DNA from 4 places in the Lysinibacillus sp. GW247-5R2A genome. Region 2 is predicted to be linked to each of the others. Evidence: riboswitches for the same ligand, from Rfam matches in the RefSeq annotation. Region 2 holds a riboswitch; each other region holds the start of a gene.
What was found. A riboswitch is a leader RNA that binds a small molecule or an ion and turns the genes downstream of it on or off. The one in region 2 is predicted to bind S-adenosylmethionine.

Region 1: another riboswitch for S-adenosylmethionine. It lies ahead of AC07YC_RS20035 (bifunctional homocysteine S-methyltransferase/methylenetetrahydrofolate reductase); the one in region 2 lies ahead of AC07YC_RS18320 (O-acetylhomoserine aminocarboxypropyltransferase/cysteine synthase family protein).
Region 3: another riboswitch for S-adenosylmethionine. It lies ahead of AC07YC_RS15030 (methionine ABC transporter ATP-binding protein); the one in region 2 lies ahead of AC07YC_RS18320 (O-acetylhomoserine aminocarboxypropyltransferase/cysteine synthase family protein).
Region 4: another riboswitch for S-adenosylmethionine. It lies ahead of AC07YC_RS05570 (Na+/H+ antiporter NhaC family protein); the one in region 2 lies ahead of AC07YC_RS18320 (O-acetylhomoserine aminocarboxypropyltransferase/cysteine synthase family protein).

Annotation. Positions count from the first base shown of each region.
Region 1 covers NZ_JBWKZL010000015.1:28,405-35,850, forward strand. The annotation lists gene metH (methionine synthase) at 1-927, opposite strand, end outside; gene AC07YC_RS20035 (bifunctional homocysteine S-methyltransferase/methylenetetrahydrofolate reductase) at 920-2,767, opposite strand; SAM riboswitch class I at 2,857-2,956, opposite strand; gene AC07YC_RS20040 (protoporphyrinogen oxidase) at 3,059-4,453, opposite strand; gene AC07YC_RS20045 (protoglobin domain-containing protein) at 4,644-5,936, opposite strand; gene AC07YC_RS20050 (SEL1-like repeat protein) at 6,563-7,446, opposite strand, start outside.
Region 2 covers NZ_JBWKZL010000012.1:111,810-119,255, forward strand. The annotation lists gene AC07YC_RS18310 (DASS family sodium-coupled anion symporter) at 1-1,052, opposite strand, end outside; gene AC07YC_RS18315 (glycerol-3-phosphate acyltransferase) at 1,238-1,879, opposite strand; SAM riboswitch class I at 2,035-2,148, shown strand; gene AC07YC_RS18320 (O-acetylhomoserine aminocarboxypropyltransferase/cysteine synthase family protein) at 2,265-3,566, shown strand; gene AC07YC_RS18325 (hypothetical protein) at 3,897-4,283, shown strand; gene AC07YC_RS18330 (homoserine dehydrogenase) at 4,758-5,744, shown strand; gene AC07YC_RS18335 (MerR family transcriptional regulator) at 5,810-6,040, opposite strand; gene AC07YC_RS18340 (DMT family transporter) at 6,190-7,068, shown strand; gene AC07YC_RS18345 (response regulator transcription factor) at 7,145-7,446, shown strand, end outside.
Region 3 covers NZ_JBWKZL010000009.1:136,671-144,116, forward strand. The annotation lists gene AC07YC_RS15005 (acyl-CoA dehydrogenase FadE) at 1-1,109, shown strand, start outside; gene AC07YC_RS15010 (arsenate reductase family protein) at 1,292-1,648, shown strand; gene gcvH (glycine cleavage system protein GcvH) at 1,730-2,110, shown strand; gene AC07YC_RS15020 (toprim domain-containing protein) at 2,202-2,543, shown strand; gene AC07YC_RS15025 (thioredoxin family protein) at 2,559-2,870, shown strand; SAM riboswitch class I at 2,927-3,031, shown strand; gene AC07YC_RS15030 (methionine ABC transporter ATP-binding protein) at 3,115-4,143, shown strand; gene AC07YC_RS15035 (methionine ABC transporter permease) at 4,133-4,801, shown strand; gene AC07YC_RS15040 (MetQ/NlpA family ABC transporter substrate-binding protein) at 4,868-5,719, shown strand; gene AC07YC_RS15045 (nucleotide sugar dehydrogenase) at 6,392-7,446, shown strand, end outside.
Region 4 covers NZ_JBWKZL010000002.1:369,385-376,830, forward strand. The annotation lists gene AC07YC_RS05565 (VanZ family protein) at 1-157, shown strand, start outside; gene AC07YC_RS05570 (Na+/H+ antiporter NhaC family protein) at 563-1,843, opposite strand; SAM riboswitch class I at 1,948-2,051, opposite strand; gene AC07YC_RS05575 (DUF3953 domain-containing protein) at 2,171-2,404, opposite strand; gene AC07YC_RS05580 (DUF2178 domain-containing protein) at 2,442-2,837, opposite strand; gene AC07YC_RS05585 (class I SAM-dependent methyltransferase) at 3,371-4,105, shown strand; gene AC07YC_RS05590 (hypothetical protein) at 4,792-5,298, opposite strand; gene AC07YC_RS05595 (class I SAM-dependent methyltransferase) at 5,484-6,401, shown strand; gene AC07YC_RS05600 (VOC family protein) at 6,559-6,936, opposite strand; gene AC07YC_RS05605 (Ger(x)C family spore germination protein) at 7,108-7,446, shown strand, end outside.

The DNA of each region.
Region 1 (7,446 bases), on a different contig from region 2:
CTTTTCATCTTTTAAAATTTCACGTAGAGCCGCAATATGTGCTGGAGTTGTACCACAGCAACCACCCACAATATTGAGCCAACCCTTTTCTGCAAATCCTTTTAATTTTTGCGATAAAGATTCTGGAGACTCATGATAACATCCTTCTTCATCTGGCAAGCCTGCATTCGGATAACAGCTAATATACCCCGTTGACAGCTCTGCTAATGAGCGAATATGATCCGTCATAAATTCAGGTCCCGTCGCACAGTTTAAGCCCACCGATAATGGTTGAATATGCTCGATGGAAATATAAAAGGCATCAATGGTTTGCCCTGCAAGAGTAGTCCCCATAGGCTCAATAGTTCCAGAAATCATCACAGGTAACTCTTTACCGGTTACCTCGAAAGCACGTGTTACTCCAAGGGTACCTGCTTTCACATTTAACATATCCTGACTTGTCTCTAGCAATAGCACATCTGCCCCAGCTTCAATCAATGCTTTTGCCTGCACAAAGAAATTTTCTTCTAATTCATCAAATGTAATACCACCTGTTACTGACAACGTCTTCGTTGTTGGGCCCATTGCGCCTGCAACGAAGCGGGGCCAATCGGAAGTCGTGTAATTGTCAACTGCTTGACGAGCAATTTCGACTGCACGTTTATTAATTTCTTCTGCTTTTGCACCTAGATCATATTCATTTAATACAAGAGGTGTTCCACCAAATGTATTTGTACAAATAATATCTGCCCCTGCCTCTAAGTACTTATGATGAATTTTCTCAATGATATCTGGTCTAGTAAGTACTAGATTTTCATTACAGCCATCTAGATCCTCCCCACCAAAATCATCTGCTGATAAGTTTTCATTTTGCAGCATGGTTCCCATTGCGCCATCGAGAATTAATATTCGTTTATCAAGTTGTTCTTCTATCAAGTGCTTAGCCATTTATACTTACCCCTTTTTTCTGTTCATCCAATTGCTCTATATATTTCATTAATTCTAATGTCACATCGTAGCGTAAAAATGGTGTAATAAGGTAAATGCCATTGAAATATTGCGCGGCCACCTCTACTAATTCCTTGGCAATTGCAATGCCCTCAAGTGTGGCGCGTCCCTTATCTTCACCACATGCTTTCATCCTTGATAAAGCATCTTCAGATAATTTTATGCCTGGCACCTCATGATGTAAAAACTCTGCACTTTTATAACTCGTAACAGGCATAATGCCAATATAAATCGGTGCTTGTAAATGCTTCGTTGCTTCATATATTTCTATAATTTTTTCCTTTGTATAAACAGGCTGTGAAATGAAATAGTCTGCCCCATGCTCAATCTTTTTTTCTAAGCGTGCCACAGCACGATCTAAAACACGAACATTTGGGTTAAATGCAGCAGCCACAGAGAAGTTAGCCTTTTTCCGAAGTGGTTTCCCTGAGAAAGAGACTCCTTCATTTAATTGTTTAATTAATTGGATAAGCTCCATCGAGGAGACATCATAGACACTAGTGGCACCAGGAAAATCTCCAACCTTCGTTGGGTCTCCTGTAACAGCTAGCACATCATGAATACCTAAGGCATTTAACCCCATTAAATGTGATTGCAGACCAATTAAATTACGATCTCGACAGGTAATATGTGTAAGGGGGCGTACGCCATTAGTACTTTTCAATAAAGCCCCCATTGCAATGTTGCTAATACGTGGGGATGCCAATGAATTGTCTGCCATCATAACTACATCGGCACCTGCCTCATATAGTTGCTTGGCCCCTTCCAGAAATCCATCTATTTCTAAGTGTCTAGGTGTATCCAACTCTACGATGACCGAGCGTTCACGCTTTACTTTTTCATGAAGTGGTTCATATTTAGCTGGCTCGGCATCACGAACAATCTCAATCTTTGCAGGCTTCGCATGCTTTTCACTAACTGGTGATAGCTCTTCTAAATACTTCTTTGCGGCTGCAATATGCTTTGGTGTCGTACCACAACAGCCCCCAATTAAACGAACACCCTGATCACGGAGCTCAACAGCAGCGCGACCAAAATAATCAGCCTCCGACTCATAAACAACACGCCCGTCCTCTAAATCTAATAGCGAAGCATTTGGATAGGCTGACATAAATGCCTTTTTCGGAAGTTCTACCCCCTCAAACGCTTGAATCGTATGATATGGACCAAGACGACAATTGACACCAACAATATCTGCACCAAGAGTCTCTAATTCATGTAGCGCATTGTTTAAAGACATACCATTTTGTAAAACACCAGGCTCATGCATAGATACTTGAGCAATTATCGGTATATTAGTTTTGGCGCGTAGCATGTTTAATGTCGCTGTTAATTCTTCAAAATCATAATAAGTTTCGAGTAAAAGACCATCAGGATTTCCTGCAAGTAACACACTTGCCTGCTCATCAACGGTCGCTAATATGTCATCTAATGTTGCATCGCTTTTACGAATGCCACGAATACCACCAATCGTTCCTAAAACAAATTGACCGCCATCCGCTGCTGCTCGCTTGGCAATAGTAATAGCTGCTTCATTAAATTGTTGGACACTTGATTCTAGTCCATAGCGAGCTAATTTAATGGCATTGGCACCGTACGTATTCGTTTGAATAATATCAGCACCCGCTGCGATATATTCTCTATGAATCTTTTCAATTAATTCAGGTCTCTGAACATTCATTTCCTCATGACAATACTCCAATCCATAGCCATACAACACTGTGCCTATTGCACCGTCTGCCGTCAATACATGCGTTTTTAACCTTTCAAGCAATCCCATAAAACTAGCCTCTCTTCCTCTATTTCTGTATAATAAAAAGCCTTCTTTTATATAAAAAGAAGGCTTTAACGACTCATCATTATTGTTCCTTCTCATCTTCGACTCAACGGTCTTCTGGATTTAGCACCTGACAAAAAGTTGGTTGCTGAAGCTTCAATGGGCCAGTCCCTCTGCTTCTCTTGATAAGAATTATTAAGTATGAATTTTTTAAATAATTAAAAGAATCATATCGTTTACAGACGAATGAGTCAAGACTATTTCACATAACAAAGAAATTTTTCGTTTAAAAACTTAGAAATTGGATAGTTCCTCGGCAAGCTCTTCACCAATTTTTTTCCCATTTTGAATGCAAGCACCAATACCTACTCCAAAATACGAGCAACCCGCTATCGATAAATTCGGATAGTTTTCATTCAGCTCTAGTAGTAAGCCTTGCAGCGCTTCCCGGTGAGCTAAGTCATATTTAGGCATTTGATCAATCCACTTTGTGACATTCACAACAGTTGGCTTTTCATCAATTCCTAGGCTTTTGCGAACATCTTCTAATGCGACGGCTGCCAATTCGTCGTCAGTCATTTTACGTAACTGCTCATACGCCGGATTAATACTCTTATAGAATAGGCGAACAAGTAGCTGATTGTTTTTCGATGTATGCTTCCACTTGCGGCTCGTCCAAGTTGCTGCATTACAAGTGACATCAGAATTATGCGATACAATATAGCCTGTTCCATCCGCAGGTAAGTTTGCATCAGGCACATCAAAGCCTAGATAAATAGTAATGGCTGAAGCTGTAGTAAACTGATCAAAATAATGTGTTAAGGAGTCGTCCTGTAATATACTTTGAACCGCTTCATTCGGTAGCGCTAGAACAACATAATCCGCCTCAATGTTTTGACCATTTGCTAATGAAATCAAATACTGGTTCCCCATTTTTTGGACATGATTTGTGGCTACCCCTTTAATGATATCTACCTCTGTTAATGTCTGTTCTAATCGCTCAATTAAAGAGGATAATCCATTTTGAAATGAAATAAATTTTTTATTAGCAGCTTTAACAAATTGCTCACGATTCGCATCAAAACCTTTTATGATACTTCCATAGTCATTTTTATAGTCAATTAAATAAGGTAAAGTAGAGGCAATAGAAAGTTGATGTAAATCACCAGAATAGACACCTGCTAAAACAGGTGCAATTTGATTTTCCACAAGCTCTTCGCCAAGATAATAAGTTAAAAATTCCCCTATCGAGCTTTCTTTTGTAAAATCTGCATTGGGTAAAGTTAAATCTTTTAAAGCTTCTTGTTTGGCCTGATCAGAGATAAGAGTACTTTCCTCAAGTGAAGCCACACTCATAGGTATACCGAAAGTAGAATCCGCTGGAATGGCGTGCAGCTCGTTATTTGTATAAATATAGGATACACCTGTTTCGTTGTAAACGAGATGATCTTCAAAGTCTAGCTCCTGCACTAGCTCCATTACACCTTTATGGCGAGCTACGATAGAGTCAGCACCAGTTTCCATAATAAAACCTTGTTCATAGGCTGAATATAGTTTGCCACCTAAATATGTATTTTTTTCTACGAGCACTAGCTGAACATCTAAATTTTTTTCCTTCACTTGGCGTTGTAGATAATGCATTGTGCATAAACCAGTAATACCGCCACCTAATACAACAACTGTTTTCATAGTCAACCGCCCCTATTTTTAGTTCTGTCTACAGTATAAACTTATTTTCATTGAAAATTACGTTAAACCCTTTACAAATTTAGCAAAAATAGAGCTATCTCAACTGTGAGATAACTCTAGCTCCAAGAATTATGCTTACTAAACACACATTATAATGAGTACTATAGTGTTTAATATAGCTACTAGTGATCTAGCTTTTTAAATTTTGAGCAAAGCTAGCTAATTTTTCTGCTGAGTTCGTTACTTCAGTAAAAGAACTACCCAGCCCACTTAATATACCTGCGATTGCTTGTATTTTCGTCGCCATGCAATCATTTTGATCTTTTGCTTCTGTCATTGCCCCTACTATATTTGTAAATTGTCCTTCTGTGTGTAACATATTATCCTCACCAGATGCCACTTCATCTTGGATATGAATGAGAGATTGCTCTAATTTCCCAGTGCGTTCACTCGTTTTTTGCAACAATAATGCAACAGCGGTGACAGATTCCTTTGTTTGAATGGATAATTTACGTACTTCATCAGCTACTACACTAAACCCCTTCCCTGCTTCTCCGGCACGGGCTGCTTCAATAGCGGCATTTAAGGCCAATAAATTGGTCTGATTGGCAATATTGGTAACGACACTCATAATCGTTTCCATTTCCTTCGACATATCAGACAATTGTTCAATATTTTCTTCTATATCATGAAGAGATTGAATAATATTATGCATATTTAATGATTGTTTCTTTAAACATTCACGTCCATCCAGTGCTTGGTTTTCAGCCAGAGTAGACACCTCTAGCGATCTCTTTGCCAATTGTTCAATATCCCCAGACTGCTCGCTTAGTCTGCAAAACGAATTATTGGTTTCCTGTGAAATGGTCGCAAGCAATTCAGAGGATTGTACAATTTGTCGTTCAATTGCTTCTTTTTCTTGTTCCATGTTTTCTTTATGCTGTTCAACTGTATTTTCATATGCCTCTAAAACAAGCTGCTGCTCGAAGTTACAAATTTTAGAAATGGCCCTTATTGTATTAAACTGATCTTGTGGATGATCAATATGCTGTTCAACCAAGTCTATAAATGAGAGAGATAAATCTTGGAACGCGCAAATATACCATTGTGTTCTAAGCCCAATATGTACGTGCACCTTTGCAATTTTCACACGCCTTTGGTAAAAATCCTCATCAATCGTTCCGTTAAACATTTCAATAATATGCTGTCGTAATGTTATTTTAAGCTTTTCTACAGAACTATGATGACTAATAATATTTACCAAATGTTGTTCGGTACCGATCATATTGTAAAAACGGTTTACGATGTGATCAACATTGTCCATAACATACGGCTGGAATGCTTTTAAATATTGTAAGTCTCGCTTCGTTACATTTAGCATTTCAATTTGCTTCACCATTAATTGGCGATTAGACAGCTCCATTTTCACCGTATATTGCTGTAAATCCAACGCCTTCGTCTTACTCTGTTTTTGAAAAATCACTTATCTTCCCTCTTTCGTTCCGTTTACTTTATCAGGCTGAGAAACAACAAATACCTTTTAGCATATTGATTGATACAACAAAAAATACCGATTCATAAGCTGACCCTATTACTATGATCCCATTTGCCTCAGCTATTTCATTTGTCACACTGCTTCCTCCAAAAGCAGCCACACATTGTTCTATCATGAAAAAAGGTGAATTGCACTCAACTAACAGATTTTCTCTATACATTGACTACAGTCGATTTATTTATGTATGTTTCATTTCAAAATTACTCATTTACCTTAAACATTTTAAAAATTACTGTCAATTTTATTTATACCATAATTTTACATAATATGTATATAAAGTCCTTACTGCTCCATTGTCTGAATTTCATCAAAAAAAAGCTACCACAATATTATTGGTAGCCTTTTGTTTCATTTGTTTGTTTGATTATGCTTATTTTTTTTATCTTTTTTCTATTTTTCAATCGTTCATCATTAAATTTCACTATATTAATATTTTATACCCTTATTCTAAATAATTATAAATACTCATAAATAAACCCTCATGCAATACAAAAGGATTATTAAGTTAGACCATATAAATAATCTTAATGAACCATGAAATTTTAATATAAAATTTACAATTCCTTAAGTTCTTCTACTAATTTTGCGGCTTCTTCTATGCCAGCATCTGCAGCAAGTCCATACCACTTAATAGCCTCCTTCAGATTTCTGGCGACTCCCTCACCTTTATTATATATATGACCTAGCTGTAGCTTTGCATCTGCATCCCCTTGCAGAGCAGCCTGTTTAAACCAATGAATGCCCTTTTCAATATTTCGAATGCCTGTTAAGCCTTTACTCCAAATAAAACCTAAATCATAAAAGGCATCGATATGAAATTGCTCTGCTGCTCTTTCATACCAAAATAAACCTCGATTTATATCTTTTGCTTGATCAAGACGCCCCTCTAAATAGATACCGCCTAGATGATACTGTGCTTCCACATATCCAGTTTCGGCAGACTTTTTATACGAATTAAAAGCTGCATTCGTATCTTTTTTAACTCCTAACCCTTGCTCATACATAATTCCTAGCGTAAACATAGCCTCCGCCACATTTTTACTAGCTGCAAAATCAAACCATTTTTTTGCTAGAGTAAAATCCTGCGGCACACCCTCTCCATTAAAGTACATATCCGCTAAATTATTGGCAGCATCGGCATGCCCCTGTAAAGCAGCCTCTTCATATAAAGAAAAAGCCTGAGTGTAATTCTCCTCAACACCGACTCCCTCAAAATAAAAATTCCCAAGCACATATTGCGCATCTGCATTTCCTTGGGCTGAGGCTAATTCGAACCATTTTAATGATTTTTCAGGTTGAAAACAATTTCCCTCCTTAGCATTGTAATATTCCCCTAGCTGATATTGTGCATCCGTGTCCTGATCCTCAACCGCCTCTTTATATAAATCAATCATTACCTCATGATCTAAGTCTTCTTCATCTAAAACCTTGACTTGAT
Region 2 (7,446 bases):
ATACCTACTGCAAATACAATGATTGTTCCCCAAGGGATATGAGGTTCAACTTCCTTCCATGAATAAACGCCGATTTTAGGCATTAGAAGTACAGCAATGGCGATAATTGTAACCGTTGTTGTATCAAATGGATGGAGCTTGCCTTCCGTTGCCCAGAAAAATAGTAAAACTAATGATGTAACGATCAATCGAATCTCAGGTGCTTTTAATGGACCAAGCTCAGCCAACTGTTTCTTGATGACTTCTTTACCACCATCAATATTGCTCGTCTCAGGCTTAATAAGCGTAATCATAATGAAAAATAAGGCTACTGACATAATAATCGAGAATGGGGCAGCATAAAGTAACCAAGCACCCCATGAAATATTCACATTAAATTGCTCTTGGATGAAATTCAAAGCAACCATATTTTGCGCTGCCGCAGTTTTAATACCGATATTCCAAATGGAGACGGCTTGTACAGAAGTAATAACGAGTAAAGCAGCAAGTCGACTATCACGTGGTAAACCGAATGCTGCGACCATTCCAAGAAGAATAGGGACTACTGCGCCAGCACGTGCAGTAGCTGAAGGAACAAAAAATGCAAGGGCAATTGAAACTAATATAGCACCGAAAACAATGGCTTTTGTTTTTGTTCCTACAAGTGAAAGAATCCAAAGAGCAAGTCGTTTATGCAAATTGGTAATTTGCATGGCTGCTGCTAGAAAAAGAGCCGCTGCTACTAGAGCCACGGCAGAGTTACTAAAACCACTTAATGATAGTTTTAAGGCGCTAGCAGTACCTAGTTGTGTTGTTGGATCATCCATGGATGGTGCAAGTCCTAATAAAACAGTGACGAGTGCAATAATCATTGCAGAGCTAACAGGATATGAAACGGCCTCTGTTACCCACAGGATAACCGCGAAAGCTAAAATGGCTAAAGCGCGCTGTCCAGCTACAGGTAGCTCACCGTTATTAGGTAAAAAAATAATGATAATTAATAAAGCGAAAGCCAACCCAATCCATAAAGGCTTTAAATTACGCTTCGTTGTTGTTTGTTTAGGTGAAGACATATTTTCTCATCCCTTCTACGTAAAAATGACGGTTATTATCCATAACATCGGTCAGTATAATGTTTTTTTAAGATAAGAATTCGTCCATTTATTGTTTAGAATGAAAGGAAGCGAAATATGTCTGTTTTACAGCTTTAATAGTAATTAAAGAGATAATTTGTGGTCATAAAAAATACAAATATCTCCTAAGAAATATTATTTTTTTTCTTGAAGGCAGCAGTAACTTTAGGCTCGGTTCCATTGATTAAACGTTGAATATTTTCAATATGCAAAATAATAGCAATAGCAAAAAGTAGAATGGCAATAATGGTCGGGCCAATCCCAGGAATCCATAAATAAGTAGCGGTACAAAAAACGAGGTAAAATTCTAATACCCCAACAATTAAATAGTTCGTTGCAAAAGATAAAATAACAAATAGAATAAGTGCAAATAAACCAATCTTCCAATCAACCGCCAGTAAAATTCCAATAATAGAGGCAGTCCCTTTTCCACCATTGAAGCCCATATAAAAAGGGAAGTTATGCCCCAAAATAACCCCTGCAGCTATCAAGTAGGTGAGGAGCCATGTTTGTTCTGCTGTTAAATGTGTTATATCTGTTAAATAAAAATGTGCACCGACGATGGCTACAACGCCTTTGCCAATATCGATAAGAGCTACTAAAACGCCATATTTCCAGCCGAGTGAAAGCGTAGCATTAGAGGCACCAGCATTGCCATGGCCAGCTTTTTTTAAATCAACCCCGGATAAAAATTGTGCCACTTTAGAGCCGTGAATACAGCCAATCAAATAGCCAACAACTAGAAAACAGATCACGGCTTTTACCATAAAAATACTCCTTTCAAATTTTTTTCTAAAATAGTGTATGCGTTCTTACTACGTAAAAGAGCAGACAGAAGTTTCGGAAAAAATAAAATTTAGCTGTTGACAGAAAAAAACTCTATGCTTATACTTTGTAACAACGATGGAAATTGAATCTCATACTCTTATCAAGAGCGGCGGAGGGATAGGCCCTATGATGCCCGGCAACCAGTAGGTGATGAACTTACTAAGGTGCTAATTCCTACAGATTCTTACTTGGATCTGGCAGATAAGGGGAGGAAAACTTGCAACCGCAACCCTCTTCTTAGCTGAAGAGGGTTTTTGTTTTCTACAGAAAAATCCTCCTCATCTCCGGTACCATCGTAAAAAAATAACCAAATGGAGGTACACAATGACAAATTTTAAACCAGAAACACTGCTGTTACATGGCGGTCAAGAACCAGACCCTGTGACGGGTTCTAGAACAGTTCCTGTTTACCGTTCAACTGCTTTCGTTTTTAAAGACACTGCTCATGCGCAACGTCTTTTTGCCTTAGAGGAAGCGGGAAACATTTACACGCGAATTACGAATCCGACAGTGGATGTTTTTGAAAAGCGTGTGGCTTTATTAGAAGGTGGAACGGCAGCAGTAGCACTTTCATCTGGTGCAGCAGCTATTGCATTTTCTATTTTAAATCTAGCTGGAGCAGGAGATGAAATTGTAGCAGCTAGTTCTTTATATGGTGGTACGTATAATTTATTCGCGAATACATTACCAAATTATGGTATTAAAACGATTTTTGTAGATGAAACAAACCCAGAGAATTTTAAGGCTGCCATTACTGATAAAACAAAAGCTGTCTTCGCAGAAGTTTACGGTAATCCAAGCTTAAAGGTTTTAGATATTGAAGCTGTAGCTAAGATTGCACATGACAACCGCTTACCTTTAATTATCGATAGTACATTTGCTTCTCCTTATGGTTCTACACCAATTGACTACGGCGCAGATGTGGTAGTTCACTCAGCGACGAAATGGATAGGTGGCCATGGGACAACTCTAGGCGGTGTTGTTGTAGACGCTGGTAAGTTTGATTGGACTAGTGGGCGATTCCCAGGTTTTACAGAGCCGGATGCTTCTTACCATGGTTTACGCTATGGAATCGATACAGCTTCTGCAGCATTTGCTACAAAGCTGCGTGTACAGCTGTTACGTGATTTTGGACCAACATTAAGTGCAGATGCAGCTTTCAATCTATTACAAGGTTTAGAGACGCTTCATTTGCGTATCCCTAAACACAATGAAAATGCTTTAGCTGTGGCTGAATATTTACGTAACCACCCATCTGTGGAGTATGTAAATTATAATGGCCTGGAAGATTTTCCAACACATGAGTTGGCGAAAAAGTATTTAAAAAATGGCTTCGGTTCAGTGCTTACATTTGGCATTAAAGGTGGACGTGAAGCAGGGCGAAAGCTTATTGATCATGTAAAGCTGTTTTCACATGTGGCAAATGTAGGAGATGCCAAGTCGCTAATTATCCATCCAGCATCTACTACACACCAACAATTATCAGCAGATGAACTAATTCAAGCTGGCGTAACCGAATCGCTCATTCGCTTATCAATCGGTTTAGAGGCAGTGGAGGACATCATTGCAGATTTAGAGCAGGCTATTACTCAGGCAACAGCAACAGAACAAACAGTAGAAGCTTAATATAGAATGACAGGCGAGTGTGGTAGCGTTTACGTATTTTCTCATTCGAATAGCCCCATTTGGTATACGTCAAACGTGCTACATTAACCAATTACCTCATCCGGTAATTATCAGAACCTTTTAAAAAAATAATACCGAGTAATTTTATATGCATTATTGACTTTATTAAAACCTTGTTATATACTTGGAATTAAGTTAAGTGTACGGAAAAACCTCGTTGAAAAGGTAAATGTTTTCATAAGTGCTCCCCCCACTTTTGAATAGATAGGAGAGTAGTTACATAGCCAGTGGCTACTCTTCAAAAAAACTGATGATAAAGGAGTGTTTAAAATGGGTAATCTCTATAGTGCGCAAAACATTGCATCTTATCTAATTTATGAACTAAATGAAGGTCATGTATTTGTTAACAATCAATCCATTCAACACATCCTTACATTAGTGGAATGTAAATGGCAGCAAGTTTTCGGTCATTCAGCGTATCAGGAACAGGTTTGCGCAGATGATATTGGCCATACGATTAAGGAAGTTTATGAGACATATGAGAAGTATGGTGTGAGCCACATCCAGCTTCCAGCAACAGAATTTTATTTGAAATATGGTACATTTCAATTAGTAGAACGTACGTATGCAATACCAAATTTTACAGAAGAAGAAATTAGTATTGTTCAACAAGCTTTAACACAATATCGTTTTCAATTGCTTTCAAAAGCGAGCTAAATAATCCCTCATATATTTAGGCTCATTCTCTGCTGCTACAGGGAATGAGCCTTTTTTTATAGTAGTTAAATTATTTAGCTGTTTTATGGGTGTCTGAACATACATATATATAATAGAAGAAAGACATCATAATTTGAGAGTAAAGAGTCAATATTTGTTCAAATCTTATGGATAAACTAAAAAAACGTATAGTAAAAGGAATGAAACCGATTTCTTTTGCACGTCTAGGGAAAACAAATGTCCTTCCTAGAAAGATTTTTCTTGTGTAAAGTATATATATGCGTTACAATTTTCTTTAAGTTAAATTTCGAATTATTTGAATTTGTATATGTTCTAACATGTACTGAATATCAAAATTTATCCAAAATAAAGGGTTGGCTAAGGCCTGCGGTTGGTGTCAAATGATTTGGCACAACCCCACGGAGAGTTTGGCTTGATGAAACTGCGGAATGTAAGTTGGAGGGAATAATAAGAATGGCAACTATAAAGGCAGCGATTTTAGGATTTGGAACGGTAGGTCAAGGGATCTATCATATATTAAATGAAAAGCGAGAAGATCTTAAAAATAAATTAGGCATTGAGTTGGAAGTAGCGAAAATTTTAGTAACAGATGCTAGCCGCGAACGTGTACTAGGCACAGCACATTTGATGACTACAAGCATGGATGATGTATTGGCTGAACCAGGCATGCAAGTAGTATTTGAAGCAATAGTGAATGAAGAGCCAGCATATAGCTATTTAAAGAGAGCGGTAGAGCATAAATGTCATGTTATTACTGCCAACAAAGTCATGTTTGCAAAGCGTGGATTAGAGTTACAAGAACTTGCAAAAGCAAATGGTGTCTTTGTAGGCTTTGAGGCGACAACTGCTGGAGGAGTACCTGTTATTAAAACGATGAAAAATATATTACTTGTTAATGATGTTAGTCGTATACAAGGTGTTTTAAATGGTACTTGTAATTATATTTTAACTAAAATGCGAGCAGAGGGCTGGTCATTTGATACAGCTTTAAAAGAAGCAAAAAGTTTAGGCTACGCTGAGGCAGATCCGTATAATGATGTTTCTGGTCAGGATGCCTTTAAAAAGTTAATGATTTTAAGCGCCCTAGCATTTGGAGAACAACCTGATTGGGCGGATGTAGAAGTTATCGGTATAGATAGTATTTCAGCTTCGCAGGTCCATGAGGCATGTGAAAAGGGTTTACGTTACCGTCATGTAGCTGAGGTGGAAAAATTAACTAATGGGAAAATTGTAGCAAAGGTCGGACCACAACTGGTGGATAAAGAACATCCACTTTATCCAGTCGATGATGTGTTCAATGCAGTTGCATTAGAAACAAATTATATTGGTACTTTAACCTTAGTAGGTCCTGGTGCTGGAATGTACCCAACAGCCAGTGTGATGGTAGAAGATTATGCTGAAATCATCGGGAAAAGGGCAGGCTTTGTTGTAACGATTTAATCATTATTATTTTATAAAGTTAACCCGCCATTCAACAATGATCTATTGATTGAATGGTGGGCTTTTTAATCCTCGTCTTTTACGTCAATATCCTCTGGTATCGGAGTAGATCTCCATATTTCAATCTCCTCTTTAATACGCTCCAATTGATTAAAATACGTACTAAATTGTCCACTATTTATGAGTATCATATTTCCATCGAAAACGGAACGGATGCGTCCCTCATAGACTAGGCGTATTATTTGTTCTTCAGGCATACCTAGTTCAATTGCTGTCTCTTCAATTGTTTTGTACATACAACTCGCTCCTTTATCTGTATTCATTATAACGCCCATTTAACCGAATGCATACTGGAGTGGATGAAAGAAAAAGTAAAAATGATAATTGTTTGATTTTGGATAAATATGTATGATTAGTATTGGAAGGAAGAAGGCGGGGGGGCTACATGTTAAATCCGTTATTTGTATTGTTAGCAGCTATTTTATGGGGGATGACAGGAACTGCCCAAACGTTTTTAGATAATAATGTATCTCCGATTGCAGTCGCCACTATTCGTTCTGCCATTGGTGGTGGACTTCTCTTAGCTATTGCAATTTTGGGGCGAAAAATTAATTTTCTACATTGGTCGTGGAAATGGACGATTTTAGCTGCGGCTAGTATTGCTCTTTTTCAAGGTCTTTTCTTTTCATCAATACGTCTAACAGGGGTAGCAATTGGAACGGTTGCGACTATAGGAAGTGCACCGGTATTTTCGGGTATTATTGAATGGATTATATGGAGAAACCGACCATCTATTATTTGGGGAATAGCTACATTGATAGCAATCATGGGCTGTCTTTTATTGTTTATCAATAATGGGGAAGAAGCTGTGCAAATGGGTGGCTTTGGTTTAGCGCTCTGTGCAGGGTTATCTTTTGCCTTTTATACAAATATTAGTAAGAAATTAATGGCGCAGGAAGATGCTTTACCTGCAGTTGCTATGACGTTTTCGCTCTGTACTTTATTTTTACTACCGTTTTCACTGTCTAATGGTTTTGCTTGGTTAGAAAATATGCAAAATTTATGGACGATACTATTTATGGGAATTATGTGTACAAGCGTAGCATATTTACTGTTCTTAAACGGTTTGCAAAAAATAAATGCATCAACAGCTGTAACTCTATCCTTAGCTGAGCCATTGACAGCCGCAATACTTGGCGTTTTTCTAGTTGGAGAACAATTAAGTGGCGTGTCCTGGCTAGGTGTAGCAATGCTATTAGGCAGCATTGTTGTATTGACGATAGGTGGGAGGCAAGGAAGGCTTCATAATAAGCTAAAACCTTAAGAAATTCTTCATTTTTTTACTAGCTGGATTTTAAGATTTGAAAGGTACACTTATATTTGAGAGCGAGGTGTCTATCATGACGAAACTAACAGTCCTTGTTACAGATGACGATCAAGATATTCGTGATGGTATTGAAATTTATTTAAAAAATGAAGGCTATAATGTTATAAAAGCAGCAGATGGCTTAGATGCAATAGACAAGCTAGAAAATAATGAAGTACATTTAATTATTTTAGATATAATGATGCCAAATATGGATGGGATTACAGCGACATTTAAAATTAGAGCAGAGCGCAATATTCCTATTATTATGCTAAGTGCAAAGGCAGAAGATGGCGATAAAATTCATGGATTATCGGTAGGCGCAGATGATTATGT
Region 3 (7,446 bases), on a different contig from region 2:
GGATTAAATCTTCATCTACTCGTACACTAGTGTTAGAAGATGCAGAAGTGCCAGTAGAAAATTTATTAGGTGAAATTGGTCGTGGGCATGTCATTGCCTTCAATATTTTAAATATCGGTCGCTATAAACTTGGGGTTGGAACAATTGGTGGATCGAAACGTGCATTTGAGTTAGCAGTACAATATACCAACCAACGTCAGCAATTTAAAACAAAGCTTTCTGACTTCAACCTTACAAAAGAAAAATTATCAACGATGGCTTCTCAATTGTATGCATCAGAGTCCTTAAACTATCGTACTGTTGGTCTATTTGAAGATCGTTTAAGCCAGCTAAGTCCAGAGGAGCAGAAGGAAGGAAAAGTGATTGCAGGTGCTATCGCTGAGTATGCGATTGAATGCTCAATTGCTAAAGTATTTGGATCGGAAACATTAGATTATATTGCAGATGAAGCGGTACAGTTACATGGCGGCTATGGCTTCATGGCTGAATATGAGGTAGAGCGTATTTATCGTGATTCTCGTATTAATCGAATTTTTGAAGGGACAAATGAAATTAATCGCATGATTGTACCAGGTACATTTATGAAAAAGGCACTAAAAGGTGAGCTGCCATTATTACAAGTTGCGCAAAATCTACAGCAAGAGCTTCTGATGCTAATGCCGGAGGATATCGGTACAGAGCCACTAGCTCAGGAAAAATACTTAGTAAAAAATGCCAAGAAGATTGCTGTATTAGCGGCAGGCTTAGCAGCACAACGCTTTGGTGCGAAGTTGGATCAAGAGCAAGAAGTTTTAGTGAATATTGCCAATATCGCTAATCAATTATTTGCAATGGAATCAGCTGTATTACGTACAGAAAAAGCGATTGCTCGTGATGGCGTTGAAAAAGCACATCAAAAATTGCTATATACTCAAATTTTCTGCCAAGAAGCATTTGCTGAAATCGAAAAAGAAGCAAAAGATACAATTCTTGCTACCGCAGATGGGGATGCAGCTCGTATGACTTTATCTGCATTACGTAAATTAACACGTAATAATCCATACAACCTAATTACAAAGAAACGTGAAGCATCTGTGAAATTAATAGAAGCAGAAAAATATATCGTTTAATCGTATAAAAAACGCTAGCTATCCGTAAATGGGTAGCTAGTTTTTTTATTCCAGATAAATTTATGAAAGGAACGGATAAAAATACAAAACCGATGGATAGACTTACGAAAATGAGCGAAGTTCCACCATTCTAAATGATTAAGATGGTATACTACAGAAAAAGACAGCAGAGGAGCATTTTTATGACGATTCAATTTTTCCATTATCCAAAATGTACAGCATGTAAAAAAGCACAAAAGTGGTTAAATGATCATGACGTTTCCTATGAAGAGGTACATATCGTAGAGCAGCCACCAACAAAGGATGAAATAACAGCTTTATGGCAAGCAAGTGGACTACCTTTGAAGAAGTTTTTTAATACTTCTGGCATGAAGTATCGTGACCTTGGTTTGAAGGACAAGCTAGCTGATATGACTGAGGAAGAACAGCTTGAGCTACTTGCTACGGATGGAATGTTAATAAAACGTCCCATCGTAACAGATGGCAAAAAAGTAACTTTAGGGTTTAAAGAATCCGATTTTGAGCAAGCTTGGTTATAACCGTTTTTATCCTTGTTTTTATAGGAGAAGTATGGCACACTGAAAGTGAATATATTACATAATTATGGAGGGGTTTTTTGCATGAGCACACCGAAAGACTTACGTTACTCTGAAGAGCATGAATGGGTAAAAGTAGAAGATGGAAAAGTACGTATTGGTATTACGCACTTCGCACAATCTGAATTAGGAGATATCGTTTTCGTTGAACTTCCACAAGTTGGCGATGAAATCAAAACAGATGATCCATTCGGTAGCGTAGAATCAGTAAAAACTGTTTCTGAATTATATGCACCAATCTCAGGTACTGTAGTGGAAGTAAATGCAGATTTAGAAGATAGCCCAGAATTCGTTAATGAATCACCATATGAAAAAGCATGGATGATCGTCGTGAAGCCTGCTGATGCGTCAGAAATTGATAAACTTATGACAGCAGAACAATACGAAGAGATGACTGCAGAATAAGACAAGCCATAATCAAAAAACGTCGGAAACTACCGGCGTTTTTTATTATATAATAATGTATAAGTGGGTATGTCTAAATGGAGGTGGCGTAATGTTCGTTGGGAAATGCTTGATAGTAGAAGGACGCTCAGATAAGCTACAAATTGAGCCAATTTTGAACGAGAATGTTACAATACTATGTACGAATGGAACAATTGGAGTGCATCAATTAGAGGAGCTAATAGACCCCTATGAGGGCTGCGAGCTATTTACTTTTTTTGATGCTGATACTTCAGGCGATAAGCTACGCACTTTAATGGACAGACATTATCCGGAAGCGGAGCATTTACGTACAATGCCGACATATAAGGAAGTAGAAACGACACCAAGAAAAGTGTTAGCAATGATTTTACTGCGTGCGCATTTCTCAATCCATCATGAATATATTTTATAAGGTTGCGTGAACTAAATGGAAGAATGGTCAAAAGAGCAGTGGGAATCGGCTTTACAGTCGGGAGAAAAAGCTGCGTTTTATTTATATACACCGATGTGTGGTACATGTGCAGTGGCATCGAAAATGATGTCAATTGTAGAACAACTATTACCTCACCTAAAACTAGGGAAAGCAAATATTAATTTTTTGGAGCAAATTGCTATTGAACATCAAATTGAAAGCGTCCCATGTTTACTTGTCTGTGATGGCGGCAAAGTGACAGAAAAGATTTATGCTTTTCAATCCGTACCATTTTTGTACGAATTGTTAAAAAAATCAATTGACTGAACTTTATTAGCGTGGTAAAGTAACAAATATATTACTAAAACATTAAATATATCGAACTCTTATAAAGAGCGGCGGAGGGAAGTGCCCAATGAAGCCCGGCAACCATCACATAGTGAAAAGGTGCCAAATCACTCAAAGATTTTTTCTTTGAAAGATGAGAGAACGGTTCAACGTATAATACGTGACCCCTTCTACTTGTCTATAAGTGGAGGGGTTTTTTTATATAAGAAAAGGAGTATTCGCTATGATACAGCTTCAAAATATAACGAAGAAATACAAAACAGCAAATGGCGAATTAACGGCAGTCAAAGATGTTAACCTTACTATTAATAAGGGTGAAATTTTTGGCATTATCGGCTATAGTGGCGCTGGTAAAAGTACGATGATTCGTTTACTTAATGGTTTAGAGAAACCAACAGCAGGAACAGTAACGGTGAACAATCAAGAATTTTCTTCGATTAAGGGTCAGAAGCTTAGAGCAGCTAGACAAAAGGTTAGTATGATTTTTCAACATTTTAACCTACTTTGGTCACGAACAGTTGCAGAAAACATTGCCTTCCCATTAGAAATTGCAGGTGTATCAAAAGCTCAACGTGAGGCACGGGTGAAGGAATTGATAGCACTTGTTGGCTTAGAAGGTCGCGATCAAGCATATCCATCGCAGTTGTCTGGTGGACAAAAGCAACGTGTAGGGATTGCACGTGCCTTAGCAAATAATCCAGAGGTTTTACTATGTGATGAGGCAACATCTGCACTAGACCCAGAGACAACAGATGCGATTCTTGATTTACTGGTAGATATTAATGAACGTTTAGGGTTAACGATTGTCCTCATAACACATGAAATGCATGTCATTCGCAAGATTTGTCATCGTGTAGCCGTGATGGAGGCAGGCGAAATTGTAGAGCGTGGGGAAGTATTGCAAGTTTTCCAGGCACCTCAGGCAGCCATTACTAAGAAATTTGTAGCCCAAATTACAAATACAAAGGAAACACAGGATACAGTAGAACAAATCAAAGCAAATTATCCAACTGGACAACTTGTCAAATTGATTTTTGTTGGTGAAAAAACAGAACAGCCAGTTATCTCACATTTAGTGAAGCAATTCGATGTGGAAGTAAGCATCGTACACGGGAATATTTCTCAAACGAAAAATGGTGCATATGGTACCCTCATAGTCCAAATTGATGGGTCGAAAGCAAATGTGACTGAAGCTTTAAGCTATTTAAATACAGTGGAAGTACAAACGGAGGTGATTGCAGATGCTAACTAATCTCTTTCCGAATGTAGACTGGGATAGCATGTGGCAGGCTACGTATGAAACATTATATATGACGGCCATTTCTACAGTTATTACATTTATTCTTGGGTTAGCCATTGGGATCGTCCTATTTTTAACAAGTCCCAATCAGTTATGGGCTAATAAAATTGTTAGCTTTTTAACAGGGTCACTCGTTAACATTTTCCGCTCTATCCCATTTATCGTGTTAATTATTTTATTAATTCCATTTACTAAGTTTTTATTAGGTACAATCCGTGGAGCTAATGCTGCTTTACCTGCTTTAATTATCGGTGCGGCTCCGTTCTATGCGCGTATGGTATTAATTGCGTTGCGAGAAATTGATAAGGGTGTTATTGAAGCAGCGCGTTCAATGGGGGCTAAAACAGCCACAATTATTTGGAAAGTTCTGATCCCTGAATCATTACCAGCACTAATTTCGGGGATTACAGTTACGGCTGTAGCACTTGTTGGTTATACAGCAATGGCAGGGATAATTGGTGCAGGAGGTCTTGGGAACTTAGCCTTCCTAGACGGGTTCCAAAGAAATCGCCAAGATGTGACATTAATGGCAACTATTTTGATCTTAGTAGTAGTCTTTATTATCCAATGGATTGGTGATTTCATGACAGAAAAAATTGATAAACGTTAATAAAACTGAGGTTATTCCGGTTCTTGCCGCTAACATATTTTCATCAAAATAAAGGGAGTGTCATAAATGAAAAAGGTATTAACAGGATTATTTTTATCAATACTTGTACTAGCTTTAGCAGCTTGCGGTACTGATAAAAAAGAGGATGCAAATTCAGCATCTGGTGATAAAACAGATAGTAAAGAAAACGTTACTTTAACAGTGGGAGCTTCTAATACACCACATGCTGTAATTTTGGATAAAGCAAAACCTATTTTAGCTGAGAAAGGTATTGACCTTAAAGTAGAAACATATACAGACTATGTGCTACCAAACCAAGATTTAGAATCAAAAGAATTGGATGCAAATTACTTCCAACATATTCCGTATTTGGAGTTACAAATTAAAGACAATGGCTATGACTTCGTCAATGCTGGTGGTGTTCATATTGAGCCAATCGGTATTTACTCTAAAAAATATAAATCTTTAGAGGAACTTCCTGAAGGTGCAACAATCTTACTTTCTAATTCGGTATCAGATCACGGTCGTATGCTGTCATTACTAGAAGCTAAGGGCTTAATTAAATTAAAAGATGGTATTGATAAAACAGCAGCAGAAATTAAAGATATAGATGAAAATCCTAAAAACTTTAAATTCGATGCGAATACAGCACCAGAAATGCTTGTACAAATGTACGAAAACGACGAAGGGGACGCAGTACTGATCAACTCTAACTTTGCAATTGATAATGGCTTAAACCCAATCGAAGATGCGATTTCTCTTGAAGATAAAGAGTCGCCATACGTAAACATCATCGCAGTACGTGCGGGTGATGAATCAAGACCAGAAATTAAAACATTATTAGAAGTATTAACGTCAAAAGAAATCCAAGACTTTATTTTAGAAGAATGGAAAGGTGCAGTAGTACCTGTTCAATAATTTTAAAAAAGGGTACGTAAGTAGTGAAATACTGACGTATTCTTTTTTTTTAGTGAATTTTGACAGCATTCGGATAGTGACTATTTACAAGTTGTCGATTTCCGAGGAAATAAAAATGGCTATATAAAATAGTTACAATAGCTCATGGAATGTCTATTCGACGTGTTTCAAAGTATTGTTCTACCTAATCCCTTCAGTATCGGTGAAAACCAATACTGGAGGGATTTTTTTAGAGATTTCAAAAAAGGAAAAAATGTTAATTTTCTATTTATTAACATTCTTCAGTGTCGCTTCCCAACTTTTTCATCTACACTAATAAAGCGACTCTAAATATATTTACTAAATATCTGAATAAATAATGAACTTTTTTGTTCTAAATACTAATAAAGTAGGCTTTTTATCGTGAATGAAGGAATTATTTAGAAATTGTTTAGTTGTAAGTAGTACTATATAATTGTTAGAAAAGTTTTTTTGTGAAATGTAGATTTTATTCATCTATTTTGACTAAAAAAATCATACTTAAGTATGTGGAGATGAAAGGGGTTTGGTGAAAATGGCAATGAGAAATGGCCTATTACGTTGCAGAATATTATGCATATATAAGTAGATGAATAGATAACGAAAAAACGGCGATAAAAATTACATGAAAGTTAAGCCAAAGGAGTTATTGTTATGACGATAAACACGAAATCAATGAGCTCAGCTTTATTAAATAAAATTCAAACAAAAAAAGCGACAATTGGGGTAATTGGCCTTGGCTATGTAGGTCTACCATTTGCCATTGAAATTGTTCAAAAAGGTTTTCATGTTTTAGGCTTTGATAAAAATCAAGAAAAAATCGCCCTGTTGCAAAACGGTGAAAGCTATATAGCTGATATCCCGAAAGAAAATATACAGTTACTATTAAAGGAACATCAATTTGAAGCAACCTATGATTTTTCCAAACTTTCTTCTGTTGATGTTGTCATCATTTGTGTGCCAACCCCTACAACGGAGGATGGTACTCCTGATATTTCCTATATAGAAGAAGCAGCTCGCGATATAGGGTGCCATATTAATGCAAATGCACTAGTCATTCTTGAAAGTACGACCTATCCTGGGACGACAGAGGAAATTGTTCAGCCTATTTTGCAAAAACATGGCTTTGCGGTTGGTCAAGATTTATTTTTAGCCTATTCACCAGAACGAGTGGATCCTGGTAATAGTAATTTTTCAGTTGCTAATACACCCAAAGTTGTTGGTGGTGTTACTTCCACATGCTTGGAAGTTTCAAAGGTTTTTTATGAAACAGTCATTCATACTAGTGTATATACGGTAACAAGTCCGAAAGTTGCCGAAATGGAGAAATTGCTGGAAAATACGTTTCGCCAAATCAATATCGCTCTTGTCAATGAGCTAAGTCAAATTTGCTATAAAATGAATATTGATATTTGGGAAGTTATCGATGCCGCCTCTACAAAGCCTTATGGATTCATGCCATTTAAACCTGGCCCAGGAGTCGGTGGACATTGTATCCCTGTGGACCCTAAATATTTATTGTGGGCGGGTCAGCAGCATGGTGTCTCAGCAACATTAATAGAAGCAGCAGATAAAATTAATGATTCGATGCCTAGCTTTGTTGTAGAGAGACTCGAGCAGTACTTACGTCTGCAAAATACAGAGCTACGCCAAGCAAAAATTGTTATTATCGGTGTCACGTATAAGCCAGAAATAAATGATTCACGCGA
Region 4 (7,446 bases), on a different contig from region 2:
GGAAGACCTAATTATAAAAAAAGGAGACCAAATTGAGATTGAATCGATTGAGCTTTCGTATATGTATGATACAAAAGGCTTCTATCAGCCTATATACAATGTTTCTGGCAAGTTCAACGACAACGATTGGTTTACTTTAATTCAGGCAAGAAAGTAATAGCTCGTTCCAAATACTTAAGCAAAGCCCAGGCTCCAATTAATTGAGCAGCTGGGCTCTTTTATGTTCGACTGTAAGGGGCTCCCCCATTTTGAATGAGCTATCCCCTATCCCCCTAAAAAAGTAGACCACTACTATTATTCTTCACCTAATACTATTAGCGTTTATTGTCTGGTTCTTATTGAAATTTATTAACTTTAAAATAAAGTAAAGCCGTTGATTTCCAGCTTTCCATGGGCGGGGTCGAGTTGCTCCCCGCCCTTCGTTCCAATCTGGAGTGGATATTAACTTCACCACCAAAAAATGCTCCCCTTAGATAAACAGATTTTATTTTTTAATCTGTCTACCTAATAGGGAGCATATCAAACTACTCGATAGCTTTTATCTACTGTCTGAATGTAAGGTTTAGGCTTTCTTTTTTTTCGGATACCCAATGAATATCGCTATCATACCACAAATACCAATAAGAATTGGGTAGAAAGAGTACGGCAAGATACTCACTGGCGAAATTTTGGCTACGCTTGCGGCTACAAGGAATTGGGCTCCGTATGGGAGAAGACCTTGGACTGTACAGGAAAAAATATCTAAAATACTTGCGGACTTTCTCGGCTCAATCTCATACTGGTCAGCAATATTTTTGGCAAGCGGTCCCGCAATTAGGATAGCAATTGTATTATTGGCCGTAGATAAATTAGTTAGACCCACAAGACCAGCTATACCAAATTCAGCACCCTTCTGCGATTTAATCCTGCTCGTTACAAGACGGAGTAAAAAGTCAATTCCCCCATTAAATTTAATAACCTCCACCATTCCAGCTATTAATATAGCCAGAAAGGCGATTTCATACATCCCTTCCATTCCTTCACCAATCTTTTGTATAAGGCTCATTATGTGATAGCTGCCATCTGCTAAGCCAACAGCACCGGCGAGAACAATCCCTAATGCAAGAACGAGGAAAACATTCATTCCAGATAACGCTAAAATAATAACTAAAACATAGGGAATAATTTTTATCCAATTATAGCTTAGATGCTCTACTTGGGCTGTCCCCCCGGATGTCATAAACCCTAAAATAATACTTGTAATAAAAGCTGCCGGCAATACAATCCAAAAATTGACCTTAAATTTATCCTTCATTTGCGCGCCTTGTGAACGAACGGCGGTAATAGTAGTATCTGAAATAAAAGATAAATTATCACCAAACATCGAACCGCCTACAACCGCTGCCATCACTAAAGCAATAGGTAGCTCCGTAAGATCGCTTATCCCAACCCCAATTGGCGCCAGCGCGACAATTGTCCCCACTGATGTACCCATAGATAGAGAGATGAAGCAGGCAATGATGAATAAGCCTACGACAAGCAGGTTTTGCGGTATAACCGATAAAGCAAAGTTAACAGTGGAATCTACAGCACCCATCCCCTTCGCTACCTCAGAAAATGCCCCTGCTAATAGAAAAATAATAACCATCAGCATGACATTTAAATTTCCGGCACCTTGGCAAAAAATATCAACCTTGCGGGAAAACGATTCTTTTCGATTCATGGCTAGAGCTACAGCACCCGAAATGCTGATGGCTACAATGACAGGAAAGGCATAAAAATCACCCATTATAATCCCTGAACCAATAAATAAAATCATAAAAATAACAAATGGGATTAGCGCCCATGGATTCTCTTTCTTCATTGTCTACCTCCAAAAATTAAAAATCGGCCATACTTTTTATTTTTTCACCATAAAAAAGACCTCATCTTGAAATAACAAGAAGAGGCCTTATAGTTAAAACGCTCCTCTTATCTATCAAGAACATTGCTTGCTGGATTTGGCACAGTAACTTAATAGTTCCGCTGCCGAGATTTCATCGGGCCAGTCCCTCCATCTCTCTTGATAAGAAGAAAAAATATTATATTTTTGACACAATATTAAAATACTAAAATAAAACATCCATAATTGCAACATGTTTTTAATTGTAAAAAATCCCTAGCGTTATTATTAAGTGTGAAATTCAACTTTTTATACGAATACGAAGCTTTGAATGGACACATAGACCGAAAATATAAATACCCCGACTAAAAACCAACCATATAATTTTCTCTCTCTCCGAAATTCATTAATTCCTAATGTTAACATAAATAAACCTAGAAAAAGGATCATTAAAAAGTTTAGCCGATAATCATGTGTCATAAATCCGTAAATGGAAAGCGTGATGCCTATTATTGATAAAATAATTTGTACTGTTTTTAACAAAACGATTCCCCCTTTTTGCTTGAACGAATACTTACAGTTATCTAAGCTTTTTTGAATAAACAAATTCTATGATGGGTGTGATGACAAATGTAAGCCCAACAACAAAAATCAAGGGATAATTTTTCATGTCATTTAAATTGGATACACCCTCTGACACAAGTAAAATTAAACAAGCTACGATCATTAAAACATAATAGCCAATCTTGGCACTGTGTGCTTCAATATGTTTATCTAGTTCATCTTTATCTTCTTTAATACCATTATGATTACCCGAATTCAGCCAATTGAACAAAAAGGATAAGGAAATAAAGCTAATTATTATAGAACCCCCATCAATTATTCCGAAACGAACCCATCTATACAGGGTAAAACTAACAAATGCACAAAAAAACACAATGACTATAAGACCGATTAATTTTTTTGATTGATTCATTCTCTTTTTATCCTCCATAGTGACCTCTAAAAATATCACGATTTCAATATTGATAGATACAACTTTCAAAATCCAATAATACCCATACAAACAATCATCTGTCAAATTCAGTTCACTCAGAAAATCCACCACTATACATCAACCGATTGGTGTTTGGCTAGTAGTTTCTGCACCGACTGCAATCGGTTGGTTCGCAGCGGTTGGTGGAAGTATAGTAGGTATAACTATTGGACATTCAGCAACTGAAGGCATACTTCTCTTCTTCTTTGGATGTATTATCGCTTCAATCTTTTCGGGGGCTAATCCTTTCATATTTAAGTAGCATCGGTGGTAAAATAATGGGGAAAAGGCTTATGCAAATAGTTTCATTTATTTCAGGATATCTCTTTTTGTACTTTACTGTTTATGTATTCTTGAATGGTTTTGAAAAGCTATTATAGGGGTGACAACCATGGTTAGAAGAAGATAGCTAGCCTCCTAGGTCACCAAGCGTATGTAGGAGGCTATCTTAATCTATAGGAGATGTTTACACGATGAAGCAAAATAAATATGATGATATGCAATTCTTTTCTGCTTACGAAAAAATGCCCCGTTCTGTTCAAGGGCTGGACGCTGCTGGAGAGTGGCATGTATTAAAAACACTTTTACCTGATTTGAAACATAAACATGTGCTTGATTTAGGATGTGGTTTTGGGTGGCATTGTCGATATGCGCGCGCACAACAGGCAAAATCAGTGATTGGTGTAGATATATCTGAAAAAATGCTGGAAAAAGCTGAGGAAAAAACGGATGATCCTTTTATTTCCTATTTGAAAATACCGATTGAGGACATTCAGTTTTCCGCTTCTCAATTTGATGTTGTATTAAGTTCCCTAGCTATTCACTATTTACAAAACTTTGAAGCACTATGCAAAAAGGTTTATACCTATTTAAAACCTGGCGGATCGTTCGTTTTTTCAGTGGAGCACCCTATTTTCACATCCCGTCATGAACAGGATTGGTACAATGATGAACAAGGAAACCGACTGCATTGGCCAGTGGACCATTATCAAACAGAAGGCATGCGCGAAACAACCTTCCTTACTGAAAATGTCATTAAATATCACCGTACATTATCCACTTATATGAATGATCTAATACAGGTTGGATTTACAATACGTGCTGTGAAGGAACCTATGCCATCTGAGGAAATGCTACAAACTATTCCAGGTATGCAAGATGAACTACGAAGACCTATGTTTTTAATGATGGTGGCAGAGAAAAAATAAGCGTTTATCTGCGTGATTATATGTGTCCCATTAGCACATTTCTCTGCTTTATATTTTGGGGCAGCATCGCTACAGTTGCATGATGCCTGCCAAATACTGAATAGTGGTAATAGAGGGCTAGATTGTCTCATAAAGTAATTCTCTGAAAATCTCAGATAAAACAAAAAACCAGATGCTCCTCATAGAAGAGCGCCTGGTTTTATTGTGAAAGTGAATCTTACTAATTTACTTAGTTTTGATTCGTATTAATACTACGCTAAGTTGAGGCGTGGAACAAGTTAAAATATTTTCCATTCAATTTTTGGTAGGAATTTATGTTTTTTCGGGCAGGAGTTACTCATGTCCTATAATTTTGCAAGCAGGAAACTAACAAAAAAAAGACTAGATACCTACATAAATTATGTAAGCTCTAGCCTTTTAAGTGAAAGTGAATCTTACTAATTTAATATTGCTTAGCTTTAGATTCATTTATGAATACGAATAAACAGCTAAAAGGTTTCATTATTTGTCGTATTTTTTCGTAAAAAATAGGATTACCCGCACAAAAAGACCAGGAAGTCACGAAATAAGTGAATCCTGGTCCTTTTGTGAAAAGTGAATGTTACTAGCTTGCTTTAGTTTTTTGTATTCTACTAATGAGGTAGACGGTTGATGTTGCAATAAGTTACATAAAATTTAAAAATATTTTAATCGATTACTTGAATGGCAAAATCAAATACACCCTCTGCCCCATCAGCAGTAATGATGGAAATGCTATACACCCCTTCTGACATTGTATAGCTACCCTTTTCCAGTAACGTTGAATATTCTGCTCCTGCATTTACGGTTTTTTGAGCCCATAGTTTAGCATCTGCATTATAAATTTTTAAGCTAAATGGTTGTGTCCCCTTATTCTTTATATCATAGTGAATATCAAATTCTTGTGGAGAATGATTGCTGTAAAAAGAGTTATGAAATTCACCATTTGCAGTAGTAGCATTCACATAATTCAGTGGAAGTTTATGATGCATATCCATTTCCTCAGTGCTTGTCCTTGCCAATACTCTTTCCTGTAGTTGGGAATCTTTTCGTTTACTTGCATCAAATTTATCCGATGACTTTGTAGAGATGTTGTCGCTACCAATTAGGGCCAATTCAAACATCAGTACAAGTAAAATGAGTAATTTCCATATTTTCAGAGCGCCCACCTCCACTTACAAGTAATACCTAATTAGATATTATTTTACCATTTAACTAATCACCATTCAAATTGCTATCCACAGATAAAAACTTGATAAAAAAAGTTATTTATGCTATAATTTGCATTTAAAACACTATCTTATATAATAGGATTCTCCTGGCCAGGGGAATCCTATTTTTTATTGTAAGGAGTGTTTAGATGAAGAAGCAGGAATCTAGTATAACTTCATTAATAGCCGCCTTTAGCAGAGCCCACCATAGCCAATTTGATACGCTGAAAATATTTGATGATTATCTAGCACAGGATTTAATCTCCAAGGATGAATTTCAGAGCATTGAAGACAATATGGTGCAAGGTATTGAATTTTTCAATAAGGAAATTGCCGAAAAATATAAAGGCAATTCGAGAAAATTATTAAAATGGATTACGCAAGTTCAACTAGCGCCGACTCCCTTGGCACGTGCCGCATACTGTGAAAGGGTCTTACAAAACGAAATACAGCTCGGTGTTGAGCAATATGTTATTTTGGGTGCTGGTTTGGATACATTCGCTTATCGACACCCCCATTTAGAATGTGTATTAGAAATATTTGAGGTTGATATCCCAGCCACACAAGCATTCAAAAAACAAAAATTACAAGAAGCGTCACTCAGCCGCACCAATAATGTACATTTTGTAGCGATGGATTTTACGAAGCAATTTCATAGTCAACCTCTTTTGGATCAAGGCTTTCAGTATAAGAAAACATTTTTTAGTCTCTTAGGTGTCTCCTACTATTTAACGAAAGAAGAACTGGCTAGCTTATTAGACCACCTGTTTGCGCTAGTTCCAGCAGGTAGTTCCCTTGTCTTGGACTATGCTGATGAATCGTTATTTAGTGAAAAGGGCATCTCTAACAGAGTAGATCATATGATAAAGATGGCGGCCGCTGGTGGTGAACCCATGAAATCGTGCTATCGTTATGAGGAAATGGAGAAGATGGTAGCTCAATCAGATCTACTTATTTATGAACATCTACCTCCATCTACAATTCAAGAGCTTTATTTCCAGCATCGAACAGATTATCTATCAGCTTTTGAAACGATCCATTATATGCATATAGTTAAAAGGAAATAATCCACTCATTTTTAAAACAATTCTTAATTTTCTATCTATTTCCCAGGCAATTAACTATTTCAATATAAGAATTATGTATATGATAGTAATGTAAAGCTAATTAGCCTTACACCTCCTAGATTTGTTACTAGGGTCACTGTTTATAACAGTGACCCACTTATGATTGGCAAACCCCCAATGGACTTCCATCTAAATCATAGAAGGTGAAAAATTTTATTTGCCCCTCTCCTCCCAGAGAATTTACGTTCACTTGTTGCTCCACTAGTGATGGGTAGGTCTCTTCAATAGATGAAGAAAGAAAATTGTAGTATTTCCCTATCCCAAAATGATTAACTGGAAAATGCAATGGTTGATGATTGTCTGGTTTTACTAAGCATACAACCGTAGCAGAACGTTCCGCTATTTTCATGACCGCTGCGTCTTCTTCTATATATAAAAGCTTAAATCCAAGCTTTTCCTCATACCATTTAGCTGATAATTGAGGGTCTTTTATCGGGATAAAAATGGCCTCTACTCCATGTAATAATGTTTGCATCTCTTTTTCCTCCTTTATAAAATGATTTCTGTATATGAACTTGAATGTCCTCTAAAAAATTTCACCCTTGCATTTCTTCTTGTTTAGTTTCCCTATTATTTGCTTATCCTAATTAGTATCGGAAATGTCTTTGCCCTTTTCCTAGAGGAGGTGCCAATCATTAAACACACGGTGTCATTTTTTCTCCTACTACTAGTCGTTTTGTTGTTAACTGGATGTTGGAATAAGCGGGAGTTAAATGAATTAGCCATTGTCACAGCTGTTGGAGTCGATAAAACGGACGAATTCATAGAAATTTCCGTTCAAATTGTTAACCCGAGTCAAATTGCGCCGAAAAATTCCACAAGCTTTCAAGTCCCTGTTTTTACCTATCACGCAAAAGGGAGAACCTTATTTGAAGCCATCCGAAAATTAACAACACTGACGCCAAGGAAACCTTATTATGCACATGCTCAAGTTATTATTATTGGTGAAGAGATGGCTGAATATGGTATGAATAGTATATTAGAT